DNA from 3 places in the Pseudoalteromonas sp. 19-MNA-CIBAN-0066 genome. Region 3 is predicted to be linked to each of the others. Evidence: predicted binding sites of a transcription regulator. Region 3 holds the regulator's gene; each other region holds the start of a gene.
The links. The regulator sigma-54, encoded in region 3, starts transcription at its own class of promoters, with help from an activator protein. The targets are predictions, from matches to a motif close to GTTGGCACGNNNNTNGNNT.
Positions count from the first base shown of each region.

Region 1: the regulator sigma-54 is predicted to act here: its motif matches at 8,949-8,967, upstream of AAEZ18_RS16470 (PspA/IM30 family protein).
Region 2: the regulator sigma-54 is predicted to act here: its motif matches at 2,709-2,727, upstream of AAEZ18_RS00270 (EF-hand domain-containing protein).

Region 1 is NZ_JBEONZ010000044.1:43-10,467, reverse strand. Features, by position in the region: gene srmB (ATP-dependent RNA helicase SrmB) at 1-656, shown strand, start outside; gene AAEZ18_RS16515 (BON domain-containing protein) at 911-1,231, shown strand; gene AAEZ18_RS16510 (YgiQ family radical SAM protein) at 1,371-3,548, opposite strand; gene AAEZ18_RS16505 (SRPBCC family protein) at 3,855-4,409, shown strand; gene AAEZ18_RS16500 (TIGR03899 family protein) at 4,378-5,247, shown strand; gene AAEZ18_RS16495 (TIGR04219 family outer membrane beta-barrel protein) at 5,284-6,060, opposite strand; gene AAEZ18_RS16490 (DUF2333 family protein) at 6,064-7,050, opposite strand; gene AAEZ18_RS16485 (copper chaperone PCu(A)C) at 7,059-7,568, opposite strand; partial or broken gene AAEZ18_RS16480 (hypothetical protein) at 7,647-7,972, opposite strand; gene AAEZ18_RS16475 (PspC domain-containing protein) at 8,009-8,215, opposite strand; gene AAEZ18_RS16470 (PspA/IM30 family protein) at 8,226-8,906, opposite strand; gene dusA (tRNA dihydrouridine(20/20a) synthase DusA) at 9,160-10,128, opposite strand.
Region 2 is NZ_JBEONZ010000001.1:54,575-64,999, forward strand. Features, by position in the region: gene AAEZ18_RS00250 (amidohydrolase) at 1-1,425, opposite strand, end outside; gene AAEZ18_RS00255 (EF-hand domain-containing protein) at 1,549-1,785, opposite strand; gene AAEZ18_RS00260 (EF-hand domain-containing protein) at 1,793-2,029, opposite strand; gene AAEZ18_RS00265 (hypothetical protein) at 2,185-2,412, opposite strand; gene AAEZ18_RS00270 (EF-hand domain-containing protein) at 2,440-2,673, opposite strand; gene AAEZ18_RS00275 (HAMP domain-containing sensor histidine kinase) at 2,984-4,441, shown strand; gene AAEZ18_RS00280 (hypothetical protein) at 4,443-4,985, shown strand; gene AAEZ18_RS00285 (sigma 54-interacting transcriptional regulator) at 4,988-6,337, shown strand; gene AAEZ18_RS00290 (DUF1543 domain-containing protein) at 6,362-6,862, shown strand; gene AAEZ18_RS00295 (hypothetical protein) at 6,878-7,105, opposite strand; gene AAEZ18_RS00300 (multifunctional CCA addition/repair protein) at 7,248-8,498, shown strand; gene AAEZ18_RS00305 (hypothetical protein) at 8,517-8,681, opposite strand; gene pdsS (proteobacterial dedicated sortase system histidine kinase) at 8,832-10,425, opposite strand, start outside.
Region 3 is NZ_JBEONZ010000006.1:1,236-11,660, reverse strand. Features, by position in the region: gene mlaD (outer membrane lipid asymmetry maintenance protein MlaD) at 1-286, opposite strand, end outside; gene mlaE (lipid asymmetry maintenance ABC transporter permease subunit MlaE) at 300-1,079, opposite strand; gene AAEZ18_RS05470 (ATP-binding cassette domain-containing protein) at 1,079-1,894, opposite strand; gene AAEZ18_RS05465 (calcium/sodium antiporter) at 2,161-3,129, shown strand; gene AAEZ18_RS05460 (KpsF/GutQ family sugar-phosphate isomerase) at 3,139-4,110, shown strand; gene kdsC (3-deoxy-manno-octulosonate-8-phosphatase KdsC) at 4,111-4,662, shown strand; gene lptC (LPS export ABC transporter periplasmic protein LptC) at 4,659-5,216, shown strand; gene lptA (lipopolysaccharide transport periplasmic protein LptA) at 5,206-5,751, shown strand; gene lptB (LPS export ABC transporter ATP-binding protein) at 5,748-6,473, shown strand; gene AAEZ18_RS05435 (RNA polymerase factor sigma-54) at 6,543-8,036, shown strand; gene hpf (ribosome hibernation-promoting factor, HPF/YfiA family) at 8,063-8,350, shown strand; gene ptsN (PTS IIA-like nitrogen regulatory protein PtsN) at 8,355-8,807, shown strand; gene rapZ (RNase adapter RapZ) at 8,829-9,674, shown strand; gene AAEZ18_RS05415 (HPr family phosphocarrier protein) at 9,718-9,990, shown strand; gene mgtE (magnesium transporter) at 10,137-10,425, shown strand, end outside.

The DNA.
Region 1 (10,425 bases), on a different contig from region 3:
ACAGTGTTGAAAGATTTGCTGAAACAACGCTAAACGATCCAGCATTGCTTGAAGCTGAATCGTCACGCAAAGAAAAGGCTAAAATTCACCAGTGGGTACATTTAGCCGACGACTATCATCATAAACTTGAGCTGTTAGTTAATACCCTTAATGGCCCAGACGTAACTAAAGCCATAGTGTTTGTTAAAACCCGTGAGCGTCTTGAAACGCTAATTGGTGAACTAACAACTAACGACGTTAAAGCAGCCTGGTTACGCGGCGAAATGCCGCAAGACAAACGCATGAAAGCGATGGAAAACTTCCATAGCGGCAAAACCCGTATATTAGTTGCTACCGATGTAGCGGCGCGCGGTATCGACGTGGCTGATATTAGCCATGTAATAAACTTTGACCTACCACGCACAGCCGATATATACGTACACCGTATTGGCCGTACGGGCCGCGCTGGTAAAAAAGGCATCGCTATTTCACTGGTTGAAGCGCACGATATTGGCATTCTTTATAAAATAGAGCGCTATATTGAGCAAAAACTTAAACGTCGTGTTATTAAAGGATTAGAGCCAAAGCATAAAGAAGCTAAGCCGCCGGCTAAAAAGCGTAAAGATCCGGTTAAAATGAAAGCGAAGAAAAAAGCTAAGGTTAAAAAGAAAAAGTAACTTAAGCGCATACTATAAGTAGTATTATATTAGCCGACAAAAATGTCGGCTTTTTAATGCCTGCTCCTCCATAACTGCATGGTTTAGGGCTATGTAATCTCTACTTAGTTTTATGTAACAATTGCCCACCTGAATTCCCACTTAATAAAATAGCCTTTATTTTCAGTATATTAAATATGGAACGATAATTGTAACTATCATGGTAACTCTGCCTAATTTGGCTACCCGATTAATTGCAATGTAAGGATATGATTATGAGCCGTTTAAAATTAACTATCGCTTTAGTATCATTTTGTTGTTTGTTTTTATTAGCATGCGCTACAAAAGTGAGTGCTACAACAAATATGGTTGTCGTTAGCAGCCTAGCAACCCAACCTAACTTACAGCAATCGATTACCCACACTTTGCGTACCAACCCCAATTTAGCGCTAAGCGATATTCGCGTACAAGTTAAAAATGGCGAAGTAGATTTATACGGTAAAGCGCAAACAGGTTTTGAGCGTGCGTTGGCACAAAAGTTTTTAGAAAATATGGATGGCGTAAAAATCATTCGTAACAAAATTGATATTATTTAAGTTTTACTTAAATAACTTACATAAAAAATGCCGCTTATTGCAAAATAAGCGGCATTTTTTTCAGTGCTCATATATTCAGTAATCAAGCCCAAGCTTAGTAATAAGCCAAACAGGCTAACTACTTTTTAAGCTATGAGCTCTATTTAGCTCTTTGGCGATTACTCGCTACCTTTGGTTTTGTATTGGCCTTATGAAATTGGCTAAAACCAGTATGGCGCGTTAATGCTGGGCGCCCACCTCGACTACTTCCTTTTGCAGCTCTTTCGTCGCGCCCTTCTTCTGGCACTAAGCAATTTGGCGCTTTACCTATTAGGTTAGCTTTACCCATTTTGCGCAGTGCTTCGCGGATCATTGGCCAGCCCGCAGGATCGTGATAGCGTAAAATTGCTTTATGTAAACGACGCTGGCGCGCACCTTTCGGCACAGGTACTACTTCGGTATTATTTTTAATATTACGCAGTGAGTTCATCTCGGTATGATAAATAGTGGTCGCATTTGCCATTGGAGATGGGTAAAAATTTTGTACCTGATCAAGTTTAAAGTCGTTCGACTTAAGCCACAAAGCCATGTTTACCATGTCTTCGTCTTTAGTACCTGGGTGCGCCGAAATAAAGTATGGGATTAAATACTGTTTTTTACCCGCTTCTTTTGAGTACTTATCAAATAACGCTTTAAACTGATCGTAAGCTCCCATACCTGGCTTCATCATTTTTGATAATGGTCCATCTTCGGTATGCTCTGGCGCTATTTTTAAATATCCACCTACATGGTGAGTAACTAATTCTTTAACGTAACGTGGATCTTGCACGGCTAAATCGTAGCGTACACCCGAGGCGATTAATATTTTTTTAATGCCTTTAACTTCACGGGCTTTTTTATACAGCTCAATTGTTGGCGTATGATCGGTATCCATATGCTTACATATTTCAGGGTATACACACGATAAACGTCTACAGGTACTTTCTGCTTTTTTGCTAGTACAACCCAATTTATACATGTTGGCTGTTGGGCCACCTAAGTCAGAAATAACCCCGGTAAACCCGGGTACTTTATCTCTAATTTGCTCAATTTCTTCAATTATTGATTCTTGCGAACGGCTTTGAATAATCCGCCCTTCATGTTCGGTAATCGAACAGAAACTGCAACCACCAAAACAGCCTCGCATAATATTAACTGACGTTTTAATCATGTCGTAGGCAGGTATTTTTGCATCCCCGTAGCTAGGATGAGGAATACGTTGATACGGCAAACCAAATACAGCGTCCATTTCATGTGTTTCTAGTGGATATGCTGGCGGATTAACCCAAATAGAACGATCGCCGTGGCGCTGAAAAATAGCACGAGCACAACCTGGGTTAGTTTCTTGGTGCACAATACGAGAAGCATGTGCATACAATGGCTTATTCACACTTACTTGCTCAAACGCAGGTAATTTAACGTAGGTTTTTTCCCATGGCTTAGGGCGCGCTGGCTGAATAGTAATAACCTTGGCGGCTTCGGCTTTTAAGTCTATACCTGCTTGTTTAAATTCTGATTTGCTACAGCCAACATCATCTGCGCCATACGGGTTTGGAATTGGATCAATTTTACCTATTTTATCAATAGCGGTAGAGTCACTGCCACGCCAGCCTGGTAACGGCTCTTTACGAATAACCGCAGTCCCTCGTACATCTTGAATGGTATCGGTACTTTCGCCCGCTGCAATACGATGAGCAACCTCAACCAGTGGGCGCTCCGCATTACCATATATTAAAATATCGGCTTTAGCGTCAAACAAAACACTACGACGCACTTTTTCTTGCCAATAATCGTAATGAGCAACACGGCGTAAACTTGCTTCAATACCACCTAAAATAAGTGGTACATCTTTATACGCTTCGCGGCAACGTTGTGAGTAAATGATTACCGCACGATCAGGGCGTTTACCACCAATGTTGTCTGGCGTGTAGGCATCATCATGGCGCATGCGTTTTTCAGCAGTATAACGGTTAATCATCGAGTCCATGTTGCCAGCGGTTACACCAAAAAATAAATTGGGTTTACCCAGCGCCATAAACGCTTCTTTAGAGTCCCATTCTGGCTGGGCAATAATACCCACTCTAAAACCTTGCGCCTCAAGTACTCGGCCAATTACTGCCATCCCAAAACTAGGATGATCTACATAAGCATCGCCACTAATAATAATTATATCGCAGCTATCCCAGCCAAGTGCATCCATTTCTTCGCGTGTAGTAGGTAAAAATGGTGCTGTGCCATAACACTCTGCCCAATACTTTGGGTATGAGAATAAGCCGCGCTTAGCTTTAAGTGTGCTCATAAAGTTGACCGTTTAATAACAAAAGGCGCAAATTATACCCTATACCAACCTACCTTGATAGAGCACTACTTTGCTGTGCCGCGTGGTTTTAAATTGAAGTTTCGTTATTTTTTAGCACTCATACACCTCTATTAACTATTACTTTTCATAGGTTGTGGCTAAGTATCTAGTTCAATTAAAAAATAGCTGCTATAAAATTAACCTCGAAAGTTAAGCACACCCGAGTTAATATGCTAGATTAATAATAAGTTACGAGTTTGTAACCTAATTTATCTGAGGTTTTTTATTAAAATATTAAAAACGTTAGTGCAATTTTTATTAATTTTACTCTTACTTTTTATCGTTATTGGCCTATTACTACCACAGAGCTATAACGTAACAAAGAGTATTAACATTAATGCTAATACGCACATAGTAAAACCCTTAATCACTGATTTTTCGCAGTGGCATAAATGGTCGCCTTGGAAGAAGCTAGATCCCTCAGTGGAACTTTCCTTAGGTGAGCCAAGCACAGGGGTTGGTGCTCATCAATCATGGCAAAGTAAATGGGGCGCAGGTGAAATGACCACCACAGCGTTAAGTGCAAACAAAATGGTGTTGAATATTTTATTTGCTCAAGAACACATTATTGCCGCTAAAGTAATATTTACGCAAAATGCAAAAACGGTCACGGTTACTTTTCAAATTACGGGGCAAGCCACGCTGCCTTTAGTTTCTGGGTATGTGGCTGTGCTTAGTGAGCACATTTTAAGTAACGCAGTATCACTGGGGCTCAATAATTTAAAAACAGTAGCGCAGCTAAGTGATGCACAAACAATAATGGAAAATCATGGCAGTCAAAACCGCACAAGCAAGAATTAATCTCGCTAATACCATAGAGTCGTTACTGGGCTATCCTATTATTAAAGTAGGCAATAATGAGCAAAGTTATGGCCCCCAAGGCAAGGTTAAACCGCTATATCGCATTAATAGCGACAATACAGTTTTAGCTAGAGCACAAAAAAGACAAGACTTACTGCTCATTAAACAACAGCAAAATATAGAAACAATTTTAGCTATGGCAATGGATTTTTGTCCTGACGTAGCCAGTAGTAAACAACCCGATGCCGATTGGGTAGAACACTTTGTAGCACTATGTGGTGATACCTCAAATCAATCTATGCAGTCACTTTGGGCAAAAATACTCACCGGTGAAACGCTTAACCCGGGGACTTTCTCAATAAAAAGTTTGCAAACACTTAAGCATATGACCCAGCGCGAAGCTGACTCTCTACAAAAGTGTGTACCCCTCTCTGGTTATAATGAAAAAGACGATAGCCACTTTATTTTACTAGGGTTTTATAAAAAACCATCACTATTTGATTTGTTACGTAAGGGCAATAAAGTATCTTTAAATCTAGGAAAAACAGGGATTAGCTTTCCTGATATATTAACTTTAATGGATTTAAATTTACTATATCGAAAAGAGATTGAATCTGCGGTACTAAAAACTGGGCAAGAACTTACGTTATCGTTTTTATCACAAAAAGTAACGTTAAAAGCAAAAAATAGCGATTTAGTATTGAGTTATTATAAGTTTACGCAAACAGGTGATGAGCTATCTAAACTCATTAACTACCCGGTAAATAAAGTGTATAAGCAGTTACTTAATAGTGCACTTGAGAGTGAATTTGAACTAGCGTGGCATACTACTAAGTAGCAAAACCACGCTATATACTATTAATTAGCAGTGTAATTAAAAGTGTACTTGAATGCCCGCAAATGGACCCGATGCATCAATATTAGTGTTAATATCATCAACATCGTCTAGCTCTAATGTCATTGAGCGGTAACCTGCTTTAACAGCAACATCTATTGCTAGGTTATCAATAAATTCCCATGCAATACCCATTTGGTAATCTTGAACTTTGCTATCGTCTATTGCTAAAAAGCTGCCTTCAAAAAACACGCTTAACCCGGTAAAAGGTAAACCTGCTTCAGCACGGCCGTAAACTAATGGTACAAAGCCTGAAAATTCGACAGTTTCAGATTGCTTACTATCACTTGCATTATTTTGAGGGATATATTCTACACTTATTTCGCCATCAAACTGTTTAGCATTTATACCTAAATCGATAGAGATTAAGTCGTTATCAAAGATTTCGTAATAAAAAGTGTAATCTATGTGAGTTAAATCACTCACTGTATTAATATTCCGACCCTTTTCAAAACTCTGATCACCAAAGATAAACTGACTATTAAGCTCTGTAGCACCGGCCAGCTCAAGCTCTGTGTATCTTAATTTAATATTAGGTACTAATGGCACTGGATGCTCAAGTGCAGCGTAGTAGCTTACGAAGGTTTCATCGTCAAAATTAAAATCTTGTAGTGCATTTCCTTTATAAGAAAAGCTTCCTTCGTTATCCGCTTTCCAACCATCAACACCTACATACAAGCCTAGTAAGGTATCAGCTTGCGCTGCAGGTGCTAAACATGCCATTGAAAGGGCTGCTGCTAAACAATACTTTTTCATTTTCTATCCTTGGGTCAATAATTCGCTAAGTTCAATAAGAGCCGCGTTGGCTCTAGATATATAATTTGCCATAACCAGTGAATGATTTGCTACATAACCAAAACCATTCCCATTTAATATCATTGGGCTCCATACTGTTTCTTGAGTTGCCTCAAGCTCTCGTATAATTTGCTGCACACTTACGCGTGCATTCTTTTTCTCAAGCACATCGGCAAAGTCATATTCTACCGCTTGTAAGAAATGCAATAAAGCCCAAGTAGCACCGCGCGATTCATAAAATACATCATCAATGTCTAACCATGGCGTTTTAGCTTGCTGTTGTAATGGAGAAAAAGTGGCTTGTGTATTTGATGTATTACCCGCTAAATCAGTGTTTACTTTATCTTGGCCTACACTAGCGCTTAAACGCTGACTCAAGCTACCTAAACGCTTTTCAGCTTCTTTTAGCCAACTGCGCAAGTTATCGGCGCGAGCATAGAATTGACTGTCACGCTCATGGTCATTCGCTATTTGAGTACGATATACCAATAAGTAATCAATGCCTTTTTGGTACTCACCTTCAGCGCTTGGCCACGCCCACGCTTCAGAGCTAATATTAAACTGCGGCTGTGCTTTTTTTAGAGCTTCGTGTTCAGTTGATTGCGATTGCGAACGGCTAAAATCTTTACGCATAGAAAGGGCTAAATCACGCACCATTTCGAGTGCGCCATATTCCCACGCAGGCATATCGTCCATTATTATACTTGGCGGCAAAACATCATTTGATAAATAACCGCCTGGCTTTTCGAGTAACGTACTTGCTACCGTTATTAATGTTGATGTTGTTGTATAACCAATAACAAATTGCTCATTACGTTGCTGCGCTTGCTGCTTTGCTTTTTCTACCACATTAAAACGAGCAGGCTCCGTATTCCAATAAACAGCTATTGCGTAAAAAATAATTAGTAATATAGCTAATGCAGCAACTATTTTCCCTTTATGTTGTGACATTGATCCTCCTAATGATGAGTATGTTGTTTTGATGCTTGTGATTGTTCTGCTTGTGATGCAAGCGATACCACCTGAGCATTGGTAAATACACGGTTGCCATCACTAAAATATAGTGTGAGTTTGCGTTGTTGGCCTACTTTTAACGGTTCTTGTGGTTCAAAAATCATTAAATGATAGCCACCAGGCTTAAAATCGATTTGTTGATGGGCGTTAATTGTTAACGATTCAACTTTTTGCATTTTCATCATGCCATCTACGTGCGAGTGCTCATGAATTTCAACGCGACCTAAGCCATCAATAGTTGCTTTAGTCAACGTAGCCACAGTATCACTATGATTTATAATACTTAAATAACCTACACTTGAAGTTGTGGCAGGTAAAAACTCCCTTACTTGTGCATTACTAACCTTAATAATAGCAACATCCGCATCGTGATCATGCCCTGAATGTGCCATCGATGATGATGAAAAAAGACTTAAAACCGACACCAAAACAATTGAAATACACTGTTTAATCACCACTCTAATCCTTGTTAAAACATAATGCTAAGTATCAAATTTAACATAGTTCAGTTGCAATAGTCAGTTAATTTGGAGTTAAGATGCTACTTTTTTGTTATCAGCTACTAACCAGCAAAGTACCGCAATAAATAGTAACGGCCAAGCAATCATCAGCGATCCAAATAAAAATGCCAATACAGTTCCGACTAATGCAACTGCTGCTGCGCCAACTAATCCTATCGTTATTAGTATGCAACAGCTACAAAAATAATAATAGCCGCTAAAGCTCCTATTAGCTCAAGCCCAATCCAACTTGTATCTGCAATCCAAAGCGGTAATTGCCAAGTATCAAAGTGCATCGCAGAGACAACATCAGTAAAAAATAGTAAATAAACAATTATACATACGGCTAACGCTTTCATTTAGCTCTCCTTAATTCAATCTAAATGTAAATTAGCTTAAATTGCTTTTTCTTCTAGGCAGCAATGCGCAATAAAATAACCTAGTGCAATTGCAAACGGAAAACTCAAAAATAATAAAATAGTGACAAGTCGTGTTGACCACACAGGTAAATCTAATCGCTGCGCTAAACCACTGCACACACCAGATATTTTTTTATCAAGTGGATCTTTGTACCAACCACGTTTGCTGTTAAAACTATTCATAATTATCTCCTTAAGCACTCTGTTTTAAGTTAGTTTTTAAATCAGCTTTTAAGCGAGCTAATTCTGCATCTACTTGTTCGTTTTTCGCCAAAGCGTCTATTTGTGCAGCTATAGTATTTTCTGAATCAGTAAGCTCGTACGCTTCTACCTGTGCTTCAATACCTTCTACGCGCTGCTCTACTTTCTCAAATCGAGAGAGTGCATGTGCAACTTTTTCACTTTGTAATTGGCTATTTATTTGCCCCCTTGCAGCCACTATATTGTGCCGCTGTACTAACTGTGTTTGCTTGGCTTTAGCCTCGGCTATTTTTTGTTGCAAACGCTGACAATCCGCTGTCATTTTAGTTATTGATTGCTGCAGCGTTTCTAGTTGCAGCTGCTTTGCTACAACTGTGTTACTAATGGCTTGTTTTTCAAGTAAAGCTGATTTTGCTAAATCATCTCGACCTCTCTCTATTGCTAGTTCAGCTTTATCCTGCCAATATACTAAATTGTTATTTTTATTTTCAATTTGACGTTTAAGTGTTTTTTCTTCGCACAACAAAGCCGCTGTCGTAATGCGACACTCAGTAAGTGCATCTTGCATCTCGCTGATCATTAAATTAAGTAATTTTTCTGGATCTTCTGCCTTGTCTAATATCGACACGATATTTGCTTGAACAATATCGGTTACGCGATTAAATATTCCCATGAGATTCTCCTGTTAACTTTTTAAGTGATTACACAAATTAGATTCCAAGAGTTATGCCAAGTAATAATATAAACAGTAAAACACATTAAATTCAGCAACTTAAACTTATAATTTATAAATTAAAGTTACTTTTAACTGAATATGATTAAGTGTAATTAGCCAATAAACTAAACTTTTGACTATTTTTTAGGATCAAAAAAGCCATCCGAAGATGGCTGTATTTATTCATTTATTAAATTATTCACTTAGCTGATTATTTAGGTACAAAACTCAAAGCTTTATCCATTACCGATAAGTCGGCTTGTTTTCCATGGCCATTTTCAGACAGATGACGCCTAAATCCACGGGCACCAGGCTGCCCCTGAAAAATCCCCAGCATATGACGAGCAACATGCCAAAAGTTAGCTCCTAAGCGCATTTCGTCTTCAATATAACTATACATAGAGCGCACGACTTCATGACGAGATTGCGTGTTAGCGATATCACCATAAATCTTTTCGTCCACTTCATTGAGTATAAATGGGTTGCTATACGCTTCTCTACCAATCATCACACCATCAATATGCTGTAAATGCTCTAAACTTTGTTCAATTGTTTTAACGCCACCATTAAGACTTAAATCGAGTTGTGGATAATCTTTTTTCAACTTATAAACACGTGGATAATCAAGCGGCGGTACCTCACGGTTTTCTTTAGGGCTTAACCCCTTTAACCAAGCTTTACGAGCATGAATAATAAAATCATCACAACCAACATTATGCGACGCTTCTATAAGTGCACACAAAAACTCATACGAGTCTTGCTCATCAATACCAATGCGCGTTTTAACCGTAACAGGTATATTTACTTCTGCTTTCATTGCCGCCACACAGTCAGCAACTAATTGCGGCTCACCCATTAAACAAGCACCGAAACGACCATTCTGCACGCGATCTGACGGGCAACCTACGTTTAAGTTAATTTCGTCATAACCACGCTCACCCGCAAGCTTTGCACATTGTGCAAGAGCCTGTGGATCAGAGCCACCCAGCTGCAATGCAACGGGCCCTTCGTGTTGATTAAAGTGTAGGTAGTCGCCTCGGCCAAACAAAATAGCACCCGTGGTGATCATTTCCGTGTACAACACTGTATGCTTAGTCATTTTACGATGAAAAGTACGACAATGGCGATCAGTCCAATCCAACATGGGTGCTACAGAAAAGCGTCTATCGAGTGGTTTCATTGGTACACCGTGCTATATAAGTTTAAGTACATTTCGTTCAATTTAAATATCTCTTTTTTGCTTATTTACACACATTTAGATCTATTATTAATAAATAACTACACCGTAGGGAACAATCAAAAGGGGTGTTTTAGAATATAAAATCAGGCGTATCTGCGCTAAATTCAAACATTATTATATCAGAATAAGCAAAAAATATAGATACCATTTATATTGAAAACGTCAGCGTTCAAAGTTCAGCCACCCACATTTCACTTTCCTGCAGACGTAAAAAAGCCCGACTATTTCTAGTCGGGC
Region 2 (10,425 bases), on a different contig from region 3:
GGTTGGTTGTTGGTTGTGATCCATACGAGTAATTGTTGCATACAAGCCATCAAAAGGATTTGCCAATTCTATTGGGTAGTCAGATCCTGCTGCAATCACTGACCCTTGTTTTAAAAAGGTTTGCCATGCATAAGCACCCGCTAATTGCTTTTCGCTTAAGCGTTGTTCTGCCATGTGCATATCAGAGGTGGCATGCACTGGTTGCATTGAAGGAATAATTTTTAATGTTTTAAAGCGCTTAATATCATCAAGCGTTACTATTTGTGCATGCTCCATACGGTTACGTAGTAAAATTCCGCCGGTTGCTTTAAATACATTTTTATAAGCATCTAATACAACGTGGTTAGCTTTGTCGCCAATTGCATGGGTGTTGGCACTAAAACCGCTTTTAAAACTAAGCGTAAATAGCTCTTCTAGTTTTTGCTGGGTTTCGAGCATTAAGCCATGGTGGTTTTTTCTGTCGGCATAATCCTCAATTAGCGCCGCGCCACGCGAACCTAATGCGCCATCAGCATAAACCTTAACGCTGCGAATAGACATAAAGTCGTTGGCATCTTGGTATCGACCTGCTTTTAACATGGTTTTTAAATCAGGACTCGCGCCACTGAGCATTGCCACAATACGCAGTGGTAAATTGCCTAGTTCACCGCGTTCTTTGTATAATTCCCAAGTGGTTTTATCTATACCCGCATCATGGGTTGAGGTAATCCCTAAACTTAATAAATGATTACCGGCAGCATCTAAAGAGTCACTAAGAGTTTGTTTTGATGGTTTTGGCATAAATTGTTTAATTAACGATTCTGCTTTATCTACAAATATACCAGTAGGATTGCCAAATTCGTCTTTAATAATTTCGCCGCCTTCTGGCGATTGGGTGTTTGCAGTAATACCCGCAAGCTCTAGGGCTTTGCTATTTACCCAAATAGCGTGGCCATCAATTCTCGATAGTACAATAGGGCGATCGCTCACTACTTTGTCTAAATCGGCAGCGGTAGGAAACTGCTTTTTTTGCCACAGCTCTTGATTCCAGCCACGGCCAATAATCCAACCTTGTTTGTTATTTGCAAATACCTTGAGTTTATTAGTAACTTCATCAATAGAAAGCGCACCGCGTAAATCTAATTGTGACAGGTTATTACCTAAACCAATAATGTGACCGTGTGCGTCAATTAAACCCGGTAATAGCGTATTGCCATGAGCATCAATAAGCTTTGCATCAGGAAAGCTATTTTTTAGCGTATCGCCGCCAAGTTTAACTACTTTACCGTTTTTTATAACTAAAGTAGAAAACTGCTGCACTTCACCTTTGTACAAAGGTGTGTAGCCGTTGGCGTTGTAAATAACTTTAGTTTGCGCAATCGCAAGGCTTGAGCCTGCGCAAAGGCAAGCGAGTAGCAAAGGTTTGATTATTTTTTTGAGTGGCATAGTGAGCTTATTTTTATTGTTAATGGCTTTAACATAACAAACTCACTTTTATAATACCAACCACTTGAGGTGGTTGGATTGTTATTTGTGCAGAGTAAGCCAGTTAATTTATTGGTAAATTAATTACTGACTTGCATAAAGTGTAAATTCGCTTAAAGAAAGGTGGCCGTCTTTGTCTTTATCGTAACTTGCAAAACGAGACCATAGGGCAGGGTCACTGGCTGTTTCTGCTCGGCTTAATAAGCCGTTTTGGTTACGATCAAATTTTTCAAATTGCTTGGCAATGTTATTGCTGCTGGCAAAGCTTGGTGTGCTACAAATACTAAGCGCAACGAGCGCTATATAGCTTATATTTTTCATAAATTACTCAGTAGAGGTTATTCGTAAGATAATTTTTAAATTCAACCAATGAAATTTTATTATCTTGGTTTTTATCCCATTTGCTAAAGTTGTTTAGTAAGTGCGGTTGAGCCTCAAGCTCATGGTGAATTAAATAGCCGCTTTGATCTGTATCAAGGTGATCAAAACGTTGCTTTACATCAAGTGCTAATGAATTAAAGCTTAGTAATAATAAGCAACTAACTAAACAAGCGCGTATCTTCATGGTGCTCCTTCGCAAAGCTCATTTTAATGTCATTCGTAATAAAATAAAGTACTTGCCATAATTTAACGCCCAACATTAAATCCATTTACACACTCCCTCAGGGGTTATAGCAAATACTTTTAGTTAATTTTACAAGACCAAACTTGAATTTAAACTTAAGGCTTAAACGCCTCAAACTCTTTTTTAGAGATCATTTCATCGTTATTTACATCTAAATCAGAAAACTGTTTCATTACTTCTTTATCTTTTTTGGCTTCGGTAATAGATATTTTTCCATCCATATTTTTATCTAAAAAAGCAAAACGAGCATTAAACGATGAAGCCAGGGCAGTAGCACTAATAACTAAAAACAGTAACGAAAATGCGGCTATAAGCTGTTTCATAAAAAACTCCTTTGGTTACTAGGTTAGTTACTTAATAAACTGTTTAAACTCATCTAGCGACAGCTGACCATTTTGATCAGTATCTATTTGTGAAAAGTTTTCATGAAGTACGGCGTCCTCACCAGCTTCAGCTTCGCTGAGAGTACCGTTACTGTCTTTATCAAGTTCATTAAAAGTAGCTTGTACATCCATTGCCAGCGCGTTAGCGCTCAAAAAGCCTAGCGCAACGATTGGCATAATAATTAAAAAGCGATTACTCATGGTCATTTCCTTATAAGATAAACTTAGATTAACTATTACAAAAACGATGCCAATTATTTTTACCGTTTAAATTCAGTTACTTATGGTTTTTGGTGTTATAGGTTAAGCAAGTTTTACAGGTATCTGTGTGTTTTTTGCAACGAAATTTGGCTTATAAATAAAGAAGCAATATAAATCAAAGAGTTGAGTTGTTGCTGTTTGGCAACAGGCGGCTTTGCAGTACGAATAACAGATATATAAATTGATTCAGCTAGTGTATAACTTAAACGCTTAATAATAGGCTGTTTAAAGTTACTAAAGGATGGATGCAATGCCAGCAGCGATGGCTGAAAAATACAAAGCAATACTTAATTGGCGCCCTAATTTAATTAGCCAGTTTGTAATGAGTATGCTGCTGTCGTTATTACCCTTATCGTTAGTGGTTATTGTATTTTTAAATGCGCTTAATAAGCAGTTAGCTGTAACTCAGCAAATTGTTAGTAATAACTACCAAGTAACTAAATCGTTTAATATTTTAAAACAAGAACTCAATAGTTTAGAGCGCGCTACTCGGCAAAATTGGGTACTAAAAAGTGAGTCACTCGATACGCTCATAGTTGATAAGTGGCAAGCATCGCTACAAAGTATTGAAGATCTTACACGTATAGCGCCCAGTAAAAGTCACACCGCACAATGGCAGCGTTTAACGAATACTCTGCAACTAGCACACACTCGACTTGTTGAACAAAAACAACAGCAGGTAGCCTTGTTTTTACCTATTAGCGATTTACTCGCCGAACTTACCTTATGGTTACGCGATAAAAGCGAAACCCAAATTACTAATAATCAAAAAGAAATAGCGCAGTTACAAACTTCATTTATTAACTGGCTGGTGGCGCTAATTCCGCTAACACTCTTAGTAGGAGGCGGTTTTTTGTGGCGTATAAGTGGCCGCTTAAAAAGCCTGACTAAAATTATTGGTAAATTAGGGCAAGGTGACTGGCAACAAAAAATAGCCGTGCAAGGCTCAGCAGAGCTAGTTGAATTAGGTAATAAATTACAATGGGTGCAAGCTCAGTTACATATACTTGAGCAGCAAAAAGACACCTTTTTACGCCACGTTACCCACGAACTTAAAACACCTCTAGCCTCAATGGTCGAGGGCACCGACTTGCTCAGCGATGAAATAGTTGGCCCTATAACTAAAGAGCAACGCGCTGTACTTGAGCTTATTAGCCAGTCTATGGTGCGCCTTCGTACTATGATTGACAGCCTACTTAGTTATAACGCGATTCGTACTAGTAAAGACAGCGTAAGTGAGGTTGAGTTTAATCATTTAATTAATAAAATTAATAGTCATTTTGAGCACCGCCTAACAGCCCGAGAGCAAACCCTTATTTGGCATAACAACTTACCTAATAAGGCGCTTGCGTTACCTGGGGAGTTAATTGAAATGATTTTAGTGCAATTAATTTCTAATGGCTTAAAGTTTTCACAACACGGGCAGGCAGTATCTATAGCGTTAACCTTTGAGCACAGTAAGCTAAAAATGGCGATAAGCGACGAGGGATGCGGAATTAAAGAGCACGAAAAAGCACATGTTTTTAGCGCATTTTATCAAGGTAAGCATAGCAAAAATGTTACGCTACAAGGCAGTGGCTTAGGCTTAACTATTGTTAAAGAGTCAGTAGAGCAATTAAACGGACAATTATTAATAGAGCAAAATGAACCCCAAGGTTGTCGATTTTTAATTACGCTTCCCATAATAACAAATCAAGGAGTTAACTAGCATGACCTCGCGTTTAATGGCTATTTTATGTGTGTGTGGCAGTGCCATCATTTTATCGGGGTGCAAAACTAATAACCCCCAACAGCAAGTGGTTGATAGCCCAGTGGCGCAAACGCAAACTAAAGTAACGAGCGATAAAAACAGCCAGCCAAGCCCAAAGCCTCGGCCTAAAAGCGATCCTATGTATCCCCCTGCGGAGCAAGTAATAGCCTGGCATGCTAATAAATGTGGTGGTTTTAAGTTAACCCCAGATAACAAAGATTTTGTTGGCGAAAAAGAACTAAAAAACTTTTTTCAATTTATGTGTTTAAACACTAGTAGCGATCCTAATACGGTAATGAGTAAGTTACTTAAACTTGACCAAGCTTACTATTGGCCAGACGATATAAAACAGTATTTATGGCTACAAAAACAACAAGTAACACTACAAATAAATGCTAAAAAAGAGCAGCAAGCACTTAATAATAAAATGCAACAAACGCTCTCGTCATTAGCAACCATAGAGCAGCAACTGTTATTACGCGAAGAAACTAAGGAGCAGTAGTTATGCCAGCAATAAAACCGCAAGGTGCAAAAGTATTATTAGTGGATGACGATGCCAGCTTATTAAAATTGCTCGCTATTCGTATCGAATCAAAAGGCTACGAGGTTACCACCTGCGAGAGCGGCCTAATTGCGTTACAAATATTAAAAAGCCAAGTGTTCGATGCCGTAGTAACCGACCTGCGCATGGACGAAATGGATGGCATGGCACTGCACCGCCAATTGCAAAGCCGCTATCCGGCATTGCCCGTTATTATGATGACAGCGCATGGCTCTATTCCTGATGCGGTAGAGGCTACCAAACAAGGCATTTTTGCATTTATTACCAAACCAATAGATAAAGACGAGTTATTCGACAGCTTAGCAAAAGCGATAGAAATACACGGCGTAAATGCCGATGAAATAATACCCACTAGCAATATAGTTACTCGTAGCGGCGCTATGCTACATTTGCTAGAGCAAGTTAAACTGCTAGGGCCAACGCAAGTTAACGTATTAATATCGGGAGCCAGTGGTACGGGTAAAGAGTTATTAGCTCAAGCTATTCATCAGCATAGCCATGTAAGTAAAGGCCCATTTGTAGCGATAAACTGCGGCGCAGTACCGGGTGAACTGCTAGAGTCAGAATTATTTGGTCATAAAAAAGGCTCGTTTACTGGGGCAATAAAAGATCACCAAGGACTGTTTCAACAAGCTGAGGGAGGCACCTTATTTTTAGATGAAATAGGTGATATGCCGCTTAATTTACAAGTTAAGTTACTGCGCGTATTGCAAGAAAAAACCATACGTCCAGTCGGCTTTCAAGAAGAAATAGCCATAGATGTTCGCATTGTATCGGCAACTCATAAAAACCTCCCCGAAGCGATTATAAATCAGCAGTTTAGGGAGGATTTATACTACCGCTTAAACGTGGTTAATTTAAAACTCCCTCCTTTGTGCGAGCGTCGCGAAGATATAAGTCTACTTGCACAATACTTTAGCGCCAGTATTGCAAAGCGAATGAAGCAAAGCGAAAAACACTTTGCCAACGACGCCATGCACGCACTCGTGCGTTACGACTGGCCAGGTAATATTCGCCAACTTCAAAACGTGGTAGAGCAAGTTGTAGCACTTACCCCAAGCGAAGTTATTTCAGAGCATTTAGTGCTAAGTGCATTAAATAGCAACGAAAAAAATGTAGAGCCATTGTCGCTAAACGACGCTAAAAAAGAATTTGAACGCGACTACGTAATAAACACCCTTAAAATGGCTGGTGGAAATGTCGCCGAAGGCGCAAAACTAGCTAAACGTAACCGTTCAGATTTTTATAAACTGATTAAAAAGCACAATATAGATGTTGATAATTTAGCTTAAATAACCAATTTATAGGAACTAAACATGCAGTTATTTATGGTGTATTTAGGTGGGCGAATTCAGGGCTGTCATATAGAAATGCACGACATTCGTTTTGTAGTTGGGCAAAACATTGAGCAAACCTATACTAAATTAAAAAGCCAATGGGTGGGCGACAAAAACAGCGTGCATATGGATAGCTATATGGCAATTAACCACATAGATGGTTATAAAGTTACAGTAAGCGACACGCCCGTTGAGCAAACTAAACAGCTTTACTTTGTAAACTTAGGCGCCTACAGAAGCGATTTAATGGCTGAGCAACACGACTTTGCACTGTATGTAGCAAGCAGTAGTCAAGAGGCCAAACAGCGCGCTAAAAACGATTTACTCGCTGGCTTTAGCCATATTCATAAAGATGATTTACACGACGTAGACGATTGCTTTGCAATAGATTTACTCGACAGCCAGCTTAGTATAAAACTGACCCCAAGTGGGCAAGCACAAAAAATTAAACCTGATTGGTTTGGTTATCATGTACTTTAAACACATAACGCAGGATTAAGAATCCTGCTCGTTTTGTTCTTTTTTTTCGCTTTTAGCCGCCATTTTAAAGGCTACAACCACTAAGCCAAACATTGCAAATGGTAGCGCTGCTAACATGTATTCAATCATGTTACTGTCTTGATAATCTGCTTGCATAAAAAAGTGCCCCACCACACACATTAAAATAACCACCAGTAATATAGGCAGTAGCATGAGTTCTTTTTTTGCAGAGTGCTTTTTCATTGTTGTTATGACTTTAGCTAAAAATAAAGCGCTATTGTAATGAGCAAGTTAGCGGTAGGTCAAACTACTCAGACTTTTAATATGGTTTTGGGTATAATTAGTACCATTAATTGCAGTTTTGGTATTTGTTTTTGGAGGTTACGTGGATAAAGCATTGGAGCAGGTTTACCTAGTTGGTGGTGCAGTGCGTGATTTACTGCTAAAAAGAGCATCAAATGACAACGATTATGTTGTTATTGGCGAAACGCCACAGACAATGGAAGCGTTAGGCTTTGTGCCAATAGGTAGCGACTTTCCGGTTTACTTACACCCAAAAACCAAAGAAGAATATGCACTTGGGCGCACTGAGCGAAAAAGTGGTAAAGGCTATACCGGTTTTGTGGTTGATGCCAGCCCAGATGTGACTCTAGAGGAAGACTTAGCCAGACGTGATTTAACTATAAACTCTATGGCGCTCGATGCTAACGACAATATAATTGACCCATTTAACGGCCAACAAGACCTTAAAGATAAAATACTGCGCCATACAACAGATGCATTTGTAGAAGACCCAGTGCGGGTGTTGCGTATAGCTCGCTTTTTAGCCCGTTTTGGCAGCGAGTGGCGTATACATCCGAGCACTTATGCGCTAATGCAACAGCTTAAGCAGCAAGGCGAGCTTAATCATTTAGTGCCAGAGCGAGTATGGTTAGAGACCGAAAAAGCCCTGGGTGAAAAGCATCCCGAACTTTATTTTCAAGCGTTGCAAGGCTTAGGGATTTTTCCCGAGCTTGAGAAAATGGTTAATGTGCCGCAACCTAAACAACATCACCCCGAGGGTGATGTGTTTGTGCATACCATGTTAGTACTTAGGCGTGCAGCCGATTTGAATTTTGATTTAGCAACGCGTTTTGCTGCATTAACTCACGACTTTGGTAAAGCGATCAGTTTTAAAAAACGCGGTAATTTACGTGGCCATGAACGAGATGGGGTTGCTGTAGTTGAACAGTTTTGTGAACGCTTAAAAATACCTAATTGCTTTCGCGATATTGGCGTACTTACTAGCGATAATCACACTCTTTGTCATACATTAGAGCAATTAAGGCCCGAAACGGTTCATAAGTTAATTGTGACTAATTTAAACGCCTTGGTTCATCCACAACGTTTTATTGCTTTTACTCAAGCATGCCAATGCGATGCACAAGGGCGCGGCGAAACACTCGTAGATAAACCTTACCCGCAAGCAGCTAAGCTGCGTGCTATTCATGCAGAACTATTAAAGCTAGATAAAAAACAAGTGGTACAAGCTGCACTTAACAGCGGCAAAAAAGGCCCAGAAATAGGCGAGGAAGTTAAACAAGCGGAAATAAACTGTGTAAAAGCGTTTTTAACACGAGAAAAACAGGCACAGTGAGTAGGGTATTAAAAGTAATTAAATTAAGTAACTTGATGTGCTGTTATCTTTATTGCACTGGCGCTGCGTTACTTTTTTATAGTTGCGGTTTTGGCTCTGCTCGCTTACAGGTTTAGTGCTTGTTGTTGGCCTATATAATTCAAATATAAAATCTAGCTCTTCTTGCTCTAATAGTGGGTGCATGATTAAACCTTAGCTTAGGGTGATTAGCGCTAGGTTAGGGTCTTGCCACTGAATTAAAAGTGAACAGTTACATTTTAACTCTTACTAAATTGTAACCCAAAAAAAGCCAACCCAGTGGCGAGTATTAGTTAAGTAAATTACAACCCACTTTTACTTAACTAATGGCAGGCTTACAGTAAACACTACGCCATCGCCCTGTTGATTGTTTTTAGCGGTTACACTGGCATTATGGTAGTCGCACACCAACCTTACAATATAGAGTCCTAATCCTAAATGTGGCTGTTGCTGCATTTGCTGGCTACGCACCGACACCATAGAATCAAAAATATGCTCAGTTAAACCTGCAGGTAATAATGGACCATAATTCCCTACGGTTAAAATTGCTGCACTGTCGTTTTGCTTTAAGCTAACACTAATTGGCTTTTCTGCGTGGCTAAATTCAATTGCATTATTAATTAACTTATCGAGCAGTTGCGCTATAAACTCTGGTGCGCCTTGCATAGGAAGCGCAGTTTGGCATATATCAAGTGTAAACAGCTGCTTAGGGTAAGTAAGCTGGTAGCCCTGCATGCAGCCACTTATTACTTTTTGTAAGTCGAATGGCTCAGGCTCATTGCTTTGAATACTTTGCTCTAAGCGAGTGGCTTCGCTCATGGTGGTAATAATTTTACCTAAGCGTTCAACGCCTTCACTGGCGCGATCTAAGTACTTTTGACTCAGCTCGCTTTGTGGTTGCATTTGCAGATTTTCGAGCGATGAGCGCACTACCGCAACAGGTGTACGCAGCTCGTGCGATAACCGCGACGACATATTTTCTAAATAGTTGGTATAGCCACCAAGGCGGCTGACTATATTAGCAAAACTGCGTGATAGATCGCCAATTTCGTCATTAGCATCGCTGTAATTAATACTGCCAGTAACTCGCCCTTGTGCATCTATAGCTTGCTCTGCAGTATCGCGCAAACGCCTAATACGGCTCGATATTCGAGAGGCAAAAAAGAATAAGGTTACAGTGCCAATAAGCATCACGGCTAAAATAACGTTAAATAATTTTTCGAGCGATTTATTACGCAGTGTACGTACGCCATTGGTAGTTTCCTCGGCTATTACCGCGCCAATTACTTTATCTTGGATCCAAATAGGGTAAGCAGCCGATAAAATAACGGCTTTACTGTCGGGGGTTAATCGCCACGATGATGCAGGCTGGCCTTTTAGTGCTTTGGCTAAATGACTGCCTTGCATAGCTGCTACGTCGTGCAGAGTATCTAAAAATTCGTTTTCGGGGCGTGTTAAAATTTTATAATAAAGGGGATGCAAGTAGTTTTGCTCAAACTGTTGCCACCAAGTTTCAGGAGCTTGATTGGCAAGGCCGTCAGCCCATACGCCATCGGCATGATGAATCGAGCCCGATTGTGCTAATACTCTATGATGCTTATCAACCACCCAAATACGGCTGCCACTGTGGCCCATGCCTTTTAAAATACGATTAATTTCGGGAGAGGGCACAAGTACTGAACCTAAATCGCTGGGGTTATTTAAGTTTGAGGTCGACATTATTTTAGGTTCTAAAAAGGGCTCTTTGTTATCTACATCAACAATGGCAAAGCCAAGCTTATTGCCAAGCATACTAATAGGAAAGCGTAGCTCAATATTGTAGCCAGCCGCCGTACTGCTAAAATAGCCCTGAATTTTTGTAAAGGGTACTTTGCTATCTGCATTAAAAGCGTTTACCCAGCCATCTTGC
Region 3 (10,425 bases):
CTGAAAAACGACATAAATACTGTGCATCAATGGTCATATTAACAACTGGTAAAAATTCTTGCGGATGAACATAAATAGATTCTACCCGGCCAATAACCACACCGCCCACTTTAATGGGTGCACGGGGCTTTAATGAGCCTATGTTTTCAAATTTAGCATTAAGTGTGTATGTGTCACCTGAGCCACTAATACCAGTGTTGGCCACTTTAAGCGCAAGCATAGCAAATGCTAAAATGCCTAATGCGACAAAAAAACCAACTAAAATCTCTAATTTCCGTGAATTCATTATCTATACCCTACTAGTTGGTAAACATTACCGCTGTCAAAAGAAAGTCAAACCCTAACACTGCTAAAGATGAGTGCACCACGGTTTCTGTGGTTGCTTTACTGATCCCCTCAGAAGTTGGTACACAATCATATCCTTTATAAAGGGCGATCCAGGTCACTACAATAGCAAATACAACGCTTTTAATTATGCCATTGAGTATGTCTTGCTGAAACGAAACTTGTGATTGCATAATTGACCAAAAGCTTCCGGTATCAACGCCTAGCCAATCAACGCCGACTAAATGGGCACCAATAATAGCCACTGCCGAAAATATTAATGCTAACAACGGCATACTTATTAAACCAGCCCAAAAACGCGGTGCAATTATACGTTTCAATGGATCAATGGCCATCATTTCGAGTGATGACAATTGCTCGGTTGCTTTCATTAAGCCAATTTCAGCGGTGAGCGCACTGCCCGCCCGCCCAGCAAATAGCAATGCAGTAACCACAGGACCTAATTCTCTGAGCAAACTCAGCGCAACTAAAGGGCCTAAGCTATCCTCTGCACCATAACCAACCAGCACTGTATAGCCTTGCAGCGCTAATACCATGCCAATAAACAACCCCGACACCACAATAATGAGCAACGATTGTGAGCCCACCATATAAAGCTGGCGAATGAGTAAGGGGGTGCCTTTTTTAAAGTTAGGTATGTGCACAAGTGCACCAAATAACATGTTCGCTGAGCGCCCTAGCGCTGCAAAACGACCTAGTGTTTTATGCCCTATTTTTTGCAGAAAATTCAACATCATTTATTCTCTCCAAGCAACTCATCTGCATATGTTTGTGCCGGGAAATGAAATGGCACAGGACCATCCGATAAGCCTTTTAAAAACTGCTGTACCAAAGGAGATTCGTGTTGACGCATTTGTTCTGGCGATCCACTGCCAATAACACCTTGATCGGCAATTATTATAACGTGATCGGCAATGCTCATGACTTCGTTCACATCATGGGTCACAATTAAAGACGATAAACCAAGCACTTCATTAAGTGATTTTATAAGCTTTACCAGTACTCCCATAGAAATAGGGTCTTGGCCTGCAAATGGTTCGTCATACATAATTAATTCAGGGTCAAGTGCTATAGAGCGGGCTAAAGCTGCACGGCGAGCCATACCACCTGACAACTCCGACGGCATTAAATCTTTAGCGCCTCGTAAACCCACAGCTTGTAACTTCATTAATACCACTAAACGAATAAGGTCTTCACTTAGCTTAGTGTGCTCTCGAATCGGAAAAGCTATATTATCGAATACCGACATGTCAGTAAATAATGCACCACTTTGAAAAAGCATACTCATTTTGGTACGCGCTTCATATAGGGCTTTACGTGACATTTTTGGAATGCTACTGCCTTCAAATAAAATATCACCAGAGTCAGGCTTTAGCTGACCGCCAATTAAACGCAACATGGTAGTTTTACCAATGCCGCTTGGCCCCATAATGGCAGTGATTTTACCTTTAGGAACACTAAAACTCATATTTTTATATATGATTCTATCGCCCCTTGAAAAGCAAACATCCTTGACTTCTACTATTGATTGCGACAAGTCGCTCTCCATAACAATATTCACTCGTATTCCTATTTTAAGGCTTTTTCGACCAAGATGGAAAAAACAATTCGTAAGATTTTGTAATGTAATTGCCAAAACAGTTATAAGGCTCGCTCAAACCACCTTAACCTTGGCTTAAACCTTTGCATAGCATACCCTAAATATTTATAAAATAAGTGATTAACCGCTCTCTTCGCCACTGTTTTATTTATACTTTCAGATTGGCTTTTGTTACTATTCGCGCAATATGTATTTTCAATAACTGGTTCAATACAATGGTTACCTCATTTGTTATTTTAATTTTTGGTCTTGCTGGCCTAGTTTGGAGCGCTGACAAGTTCGTTTATGGCGCCGCAGCACTGGCGAAAAACTTTGGTGTGCCTACTTTAATTGTAGGGTTAACCGTTGTTGCAATGGGTTCATCAGCGCCTGAAATGATGGTTTCGGCTTCTGCCGCTTTAGCCGGTAAAACCGATACTGCCATAGGCAATGCCGTTGGCTCAAACATAACCAATATTTTATTAGTACTGGGTATTACCGCTTTATTGCGCCCGTTGTCTGTTTCATCAAGCACCTTAAAACGTGAAATACCTTTGGTATTAATTATTTCGTTAGCTACTTGGTATATTTTTTCAGATAACTATTTTTCATACCCAGAAGCAATTGCCCTACTTATTGGTTTTGTTGTATTTATTTTTGGACTTATTATTATCTCCCTAAGAGCTAAAAATAATAACGATCCATTTGTAAACGAAGCCTGCGATGAAGTACCCGATAACGTTTCCACTAAAAAGGCAGTTTTTTGGCTCATTGTGGGCTTGATATTACTTCCTGTTAGTTCTCACTTTTTAGTTGGCTCAGCTGTCGATATTGCAAAATTCTTTGGCTTAAGTGACTTGGTAATTGGCTTAACTATTATTGCTATTGGCACCAGTTTACCAGAACTGGCAGCGTCTGTTGCAGGTGTGCTTAAAAATGAAGATGACCTAGCACTGGGTAATATTGTGGGCTCAAATATTTTTAATATTTTAGCCGTGTTACCACTTGCCGGTATTATCAATCCATCGATAATCGACCCTTCTATTGCTAATCGTGATGTACTGATTATGATTGCAGCAACCTTGGCACTTATTGTTATGTCATTGAACTTTAGAGGCGCTCAGCGTATCAATAGAGTAGAAGGTGGTTTACTGCTAAGCGCATTTTTGATTTACCAAGGTTACATCTTTAGTCAAATAGGGTAAGAGTTGTCTATGACCAAGCTAAGTTTTATCGAGCAAGGGCTACGTGTTCTTGATATCGAGCGCCAAGCACTTTTTGATATAAAACAATATGTAGATGATAATTTTCATCAGGCATGTCAGCTTATGTATGACTGCAGCGGCCGTATTATAATTATTGGTATGGGTAAGTCTGGGCATATTGGCCATAAAATTGCGGCAACTTTAGCAAGCACTGGTAGCCCTGCTTTTTTTGTGCACCCAGGCGAAGCCAGCCACGGCGATTTGGGCATGATCACTAAAAACGATGTCGTTATGCTTATTTCTAACTCAGGCGAAACCAGTGAAGTACTTAATATTATTCCAGTGTTAAAACGCCTTGGTGCAAAAATTATTTCCATGACAGGAAATACACAATCAACCATGGCCACACTTGCTAACGTGCATGTATGCATTAAAGTAGAAAAAGAAGCCTGCTCATTAGGCTTAGCACCAACAGCCAGTACCACGGCAACACTCGCTATGGGCGATGCAATGGCGGTAGCACTGTTAGAAGCACGCGGATTTACTGCCGATGACTTTGCACTATCGCATCCCGGTGGCAGTTTAGGGAAGCGATTACTGCTCACCTTAAAAGATGTTATGCACAGCGGTGTAAATACGCCTATTATAACTACTTCGCAAACTATTAAAGATGCGCTGATTGAAATGACAGCTAAAGGCTTAGGTATGACCGCCATAGTTGACGATAATCAGCAACTCGCTGGGTTATTTACCGATGGTGATTTACGCCGTATTTTAGAGCAACGCGTTGATATTCATACCACGTCAATAGATGCAGTAATGACTAAATCGTGTACCACGGCAACCCAAGATATGCTTGCTGCGCAAGCGCTTAATATCATGGAACATAAACGCATTAATGGCTTAATTATTATTAATGAGCATAATCAGCCTATTGGGGCACTCAATATGCAAGACCTACTTAAAGCAGGAGTATTATAAATGCAATTTGAAGAACTCTATCAAGCGCTAAGTGATGACGCTAAAGCGCGCGCAAAAAAAGTAAAACTACTTATATGCGACATTGATGGCGTATTTTCTGATGGCCGAATTTATCTTGGCAACCAAGGTGAAGAGCTAAAAGCATTTAATACAAAAGATGGCTTTGGTATTAAAGCACTTATTAACAGCGGCTTTGAAGTAGCGGTTATTACCGGCAGGCACTCGCAAATAGTACAACAACGTATGACCAGCTTAACCGTGCAGCATATTTATCAAGGTCAAGAAAACAAGCTTATTGCCTACCAAGAACTTAAAAACAAGCTTAATTTGAGCGATGAGCAAATTGCTTATATTGGTGATGATGGCCCTGATATGCCTGTTATGGAGTTAGTTGGCTTTGCAGTCGCAGTAAACGACGCGCACCCACTAATTAAACGCTTAGCACATTACACTACGCAAATGCCGGGTGGTTTTGGTGCAGTAAGAGAGCTAACCGACTTACTTATGCTTGAAAACAATAAACCATTAACTAGCCAAGGCACCAGTTCATGAATATAGCGCGCATAGTCTTAAGCGTTTTATTCATCACCTGTATGGTTTGGCTTTGGTACCCTTATTTTACTCAGGTAAATACGGTTGCTAAAGCCGACTCAGAAGTAATAGCTAAACCCGATTACACCGCCATTGAGCTAAAACAAACAGCTTTTGACGAAAACGGTGAAATTAGCCATAAAGTAACTGCGGTTAAAACGGAGCTTTACGAGCAGCTAGGATTTACCTTATTCGAAAAACCTACTTTCATATTGTACGACGACAGACAAAAAACGTGGCGTATCAATGCTGATGAAGCAACACTTTACGATGAAAGACAATTAATTTTAGAGGGTAATGTAACTGCCCAAAACTTAATTGATGGCGCAATGATAGACAAAATTACCGCCGACAATATTCAAGTAGATATAATGCTACTCACTATGCGTAGCGAACAGCCCGTTATTATAACTGGACCGAATTTAAAGATCACCGGTAAAGGCCTTGAAGCCAATTTAACAACCGAGGTGATAAAACTAATTAACCATACGCGAACACTATATTATGACCAATAACCTTGCAAAAATACTTATTATTCCATCGCTTATACTTGTATTTAATAGTAATGCGGCAGAGCAAAGTACTTCCCCATTAGCTAATCAAATTTCTATTAGTGCTGACCGCCAAGAAGGCCAACTAAAAGAAAACGTTGGTATTTTTGAGAAAAACGTCGAGATAATTCACGGTAATCGTCGTATCACCGCCGATCGTTTAGAAGTACATAAGCGCGACGAACTTGGCGATAATAAACAACTATTAATTGCCACGGGCAGCCCTGCATATTTTGAAGAAAAGCAAGCAGATGGTACTGTCATGAGCGCCAGCGCTAACGAAGTACGTTACGATGTAGCGAAACGTTTTTTAACCCTGGTAGGAGATGCAAACATTTCTCAAGCTGGGCAAAAAATTACGGCTAAAAGCATCACCTATGATATAGAGCAACAGCTTATAAGTGCTGAAAAAGATGAAAACTCAACTGATCGGGTACACACTATTTTAGTGCCTGTAGACGTAAAAAAAGAACAAAAACTCAATAAAGGTCAGCCATGAGTACATTAAAAGCAGAGCTATTAGCAAAAAGCTATAAAGGCCGTGAAGTTGTTAAAAATGTAGGACTTGAAGTAAAAGCTGGCAGCATTGTTGGTTTACTTGGCCCAAATGGCGCAGGTAAAACCACTACCTTTTACATGATTGTAGGCTTAGTACCTAGCGACAAAGGTAAAATATTAATTGATGATAACGATATTACCTTACTTCCTATGCACAGCCGTGCTCGTTTAGGCATTGGTTATTTACCACAAGAATCTTCTATTTTTAGAAAGCTCACTGTGTATCAAAATTTAATGGCTATTTTAGAAACGCGTAAGCAACTAAATAAACAAGCCAGGGAAGAAACCCTAAATAGTTTATTGGACGAATTTAGCCTGCAACATATTCGCGACAGCTTAGGTATGGCGCTATCTGGTGGTGAACGTCGCCGCGTAGAAATAGCACGTGCTTTAGCTGCAGATCCTAAATTTATATTGCTTGATGAGCCCTTTGCTGGCGTGGATCCTATTTCAGTACTCGATATTAAAAAAATTATAGAACACCTTAAAAATCGTGGTATTGGCGTACTAATTACCGACCACAATGTAAGGGAAACCCTTGATGTTTGTGAAAAAGCCTACATTGTTTCTCATGGGGAGCTAATTGCATCTGGTACTCCTGAATTTGTATTAAACGATAAAACAGTACGTGATGTTTATTTAGGCGAGCAGTTCAAACTGTAATATTTATGTTATTACTATAAGCATCTGCTAAGATTAATCATATCAATTTATAAGGATTGTTAGAGATAAATGAGGCAATCATTACAGCTGCGCATGGGCCAGCAACTTACAATGACTCCGCAACTGCAACAGGCTATTCGCTTATTGCAGCTTAGTACCTTGGATCTCCAGCAAGAAATACAAGAAGCACTTGATAGCAACCCATTACTTGAAGTTGATGAACAAGATTACACGGAAGAATCAGCAGGTAAAAACGAGCAAAAAGCAGATGACATTACTGTTAGCGCCTCTGCTGACGACACCCCAAGCGAGTATGAGCAAGATAGCGGTGAAGCACTAAATAAAGACACCATAAGCGACGACATGGCCATGGATGTATCATGGGATGAATATATGAGCGCAGCGCCTGCCTCTTCATCAGGGCCAATGCCTGAAGATGAATCTATTTATCAAGGTGCATCAACCGAAACCCTGCATGAATACTTAATGTGGCAATTACAGCTCACCCCTTTTAGCCCTACCGACGAAGCTATTGCCATAGCTATCGTTGAAGCCGTAGATGACTCTGGTATTTTAACCCTCAGTTGCGAAGACCTTTTAGCAAGCTTTAACCAAGAAACTGACGACGAACACGAAGTAGAACTAGATGAAATAGAAGCAGTGCTAAAGCGCATTCAATTATTTGATCCTGTTGGTATTGCAGCTCGCAGCTTGCAAGAATGCTTATGCATTCAATTAAATCAATTTGATAAAGACACCCCTTATATTAACGAAACAAAAATGGTGTTAACTGATCATATCGATTTACTCGCTGCTCGCGACTATCGTACGTTAATGAAAAAAACTAAGCTCAAAGAAGAAGAGCTTAAAGAAATAATGACACTTATTCATACGCTTAACCCTAAGCCTGCGGATACTATTGTCAGAGAAGAGTCTGAATACGTTATACCTGACGTGTCTGTTAAAAAAATAAAAGGCCGCTGGGTGGTAGAGCTAAACCCAGATAGCATGCCAAAAATACGTGTTAACAGCCAATATGCGGCTATGTCTCGTACAGTAAAATCCAGCGGTGACAGCCAATTTATTCGCTCGCACTTACAAGAAGCTAAATGGTTTATTAAAAGCCTAGAAAGTAGAAACGAAACACTCCTGAAAGTAACTAATTGTATTGTTAAGCAGCAACAAGCGTTTTTTGAACATGGCCCAGAAGCCATGAAACCTATGGTATTAAACGATGTTGCCGAAATAGTTGAAATGCACGAGTCGACTATTTCACGGGTCACTACGCAAAAATATATGCACACTCCACGTGGCATTTTTGAGCTTAAGTACTTTTTTTCAAGCCATGTAAGCACCGAAAATGGTGGCGAATGTTCATCAACTGCCATACGTGCCCTGATTAAAAAGTTGATAGCTGCAGAAAACTTAGCCAAACCATTGAGTGATAGCAAGATTGCAGATATATTGGCTGAGCAAGGAATTAAAGTAGCTAGACGGACAATTGCAAAATATCGCGAATCTCTGGCTATTCCCCCGTCGAATCAACGTAAAAGCTTGATTTAAGACGTACAACAAAGAGGAAAATGCTGATGCAACTAAACTTAACTGGTCGTCATGTAGACATTACAGACTCATTAAGAGACTATGTAAATAATAAATTTGCAAAGCTGCAAAGACACTCAGATCACATAACTAATGTGCATGTTATTCTCGATGTAGAAAAATTAAGTCAAAAAGTTGAAGCAACAATTTTTGTAAGTGGCGCTGAGCTATTTGCATCGACCGAACACCAAGATATGTACGCTGCCATTGACTCGTTGATTGACAAACTCGATCGTCAAGTAATTAAACACAAAGAGAAGTTTGCTCGACACTAACACTATGAAATTAAGCTCACTTATATGCCAGGACTGCAGCAAAGCTGTGGTCCTTTTTAATAGTAAAAAAAGAATTTTAGAATTCATCAGTGAACTCGCGCATAAAAAAATGCCGTATTTACCTCAGCAAGATATTCTCACTGCTTTATTGGCAAGAGAAAAGCTAGGTAGTACCGGTATTGGCCGAGGAATAGCAATTCCACATGGCCGTATGAGCGGGGCACAAGAGCCTCTTGCCTTAATTTTAATAAGCGAAACCGCTATTAATTTTGATGCAATTGATAATCGTCCAGTTGATATTTTTGTTGCGCTTATAGTGCCCGATGGCGATAACCAGCAGCACTTGAAAACACTAGCCACAATAGCTGATAAACTAAACGATAAAGAGTTTTGTAAGCAATTGCGTGCGGCAAAGTCTGATGAAGCGTTATACCAAGTTATTTTGGATCAATCCTAGTTACTAATAAAGGGGTGGTAAATGGAATTAATTATTATAAGTGGCCGATCAGGTTCTGGTAAGTCAGTTGCTTTACGTGTTGTAGAAGATTTAGGTTACTATTGTGTAGATAATATTCCGGTAAATTTGCTGCCTTCATTAGTGCGCAGTGTCTCTGATAACTACGATAAAATAGCCGTTAGTATAGACGTGCGTAACCTGCCTAAAGACCAGCAGCAGTTTAACGATATTCTTGAGTACTTACCCGACTTTGCTAAACCAACGTTATTTTATTTAGATAGCGACGATCAAACATTAATCCGCCGTTATTCAGAAACACGTCGTTTGCACCCGCTTTCGATTGATTCGCTACCGCTAGATTTAGCAATAAAAAAAGAAAAAGAATTACTCGATGTACTCGTAACGCGGGCTGATCATGTCATTGATACAACCGATTTAAGTGTGCATCAACTTGCTGAATCTATGCGTGAAACCATACTCGGTAAAAAAGACAAACAGCTTATCATTACCTTTGAGTCGTTTGGCTTTAAGCATGGTATTCCCAAAGGTGCTGATTATGTTTTTGATGCGCGTTTTTTACCAAACCCACACTGGGAACCGGAGCTCAAGCCTTTAACTGGATTAGATCAACCTGTAAAAGATTATTTAGCTAGTCATAGTATTGTGCAAAAATTCACTTGGCAAATTCAAACCTTTGTACAAACGTGGTTACCACACCTAGAGCGTAATAATCGCAGTTATTTAACCATTGCTATTGGCTGTACTGGTGGTCAGCACCGCTCAGTTTATTTAGCGCAAACAATTGGTGAAAGCTTTGCTATGTCTCACCCTAATGTAAAAATTCGCCATCGCGAGCAAGAAAAATAATTCAATTTAAATAATCATCTGTTCAGCTTAAGTAGAGTATCTTATGCGCTTAGAAAATACATTTTTAATAAAAAACAAGCTAGGCCTGCATGCTAGAGCTGCTACCGTATTAGCACAATTAGCGGTACAATTTGACGCATCTATTACCTTATTTCAAGATGAAAAAGAAGCCGCTGGCGATAGCGTACTGGCTTTAATGTTACTAGAAAGCAGCCAAGGTAAAGAAGTAAAAGTAGTGTGCGAAGGACCCGATGCAGAGCATGCTTTACATGCCGTTGGCCAATTAATAGCGCAGCGCTTTAACGAACAAGAATAGTAGGCACTTTATTTAAACCAAGTAAACGAGCTAAAATATAGGGTTAGTGAAACCTTAAGCTAGTTTGGCTAAAAAAGTAAGATAAACTGAACGAAGTTAATGACTAACTTCTTCCCTAACGTTATAAAAATAAATTAAGGACGCCAATGCCCGAAACTTTCGAACAAGACTATCCACTACAACAATTACAACAAGTGACCAAGTCACTCAATAGTGGTCAGTTTGTTCAAGTTAGGCGCATGCTGGCAAAAACAGCTCCTTGTGATACCGCACTTTTACTAGAATCATCACCACATAAAGTTCGTCGCCTGCTCTGGCAATTAGTTGATCCAGATGTACAAGGTGATGTCCTTGAAGAACTCTCTGAAGATGTACGTTTAGGCATTATTGCCCAAATGGAACCTAAGCACATTGCTGCTGCCACTGAAGACATGG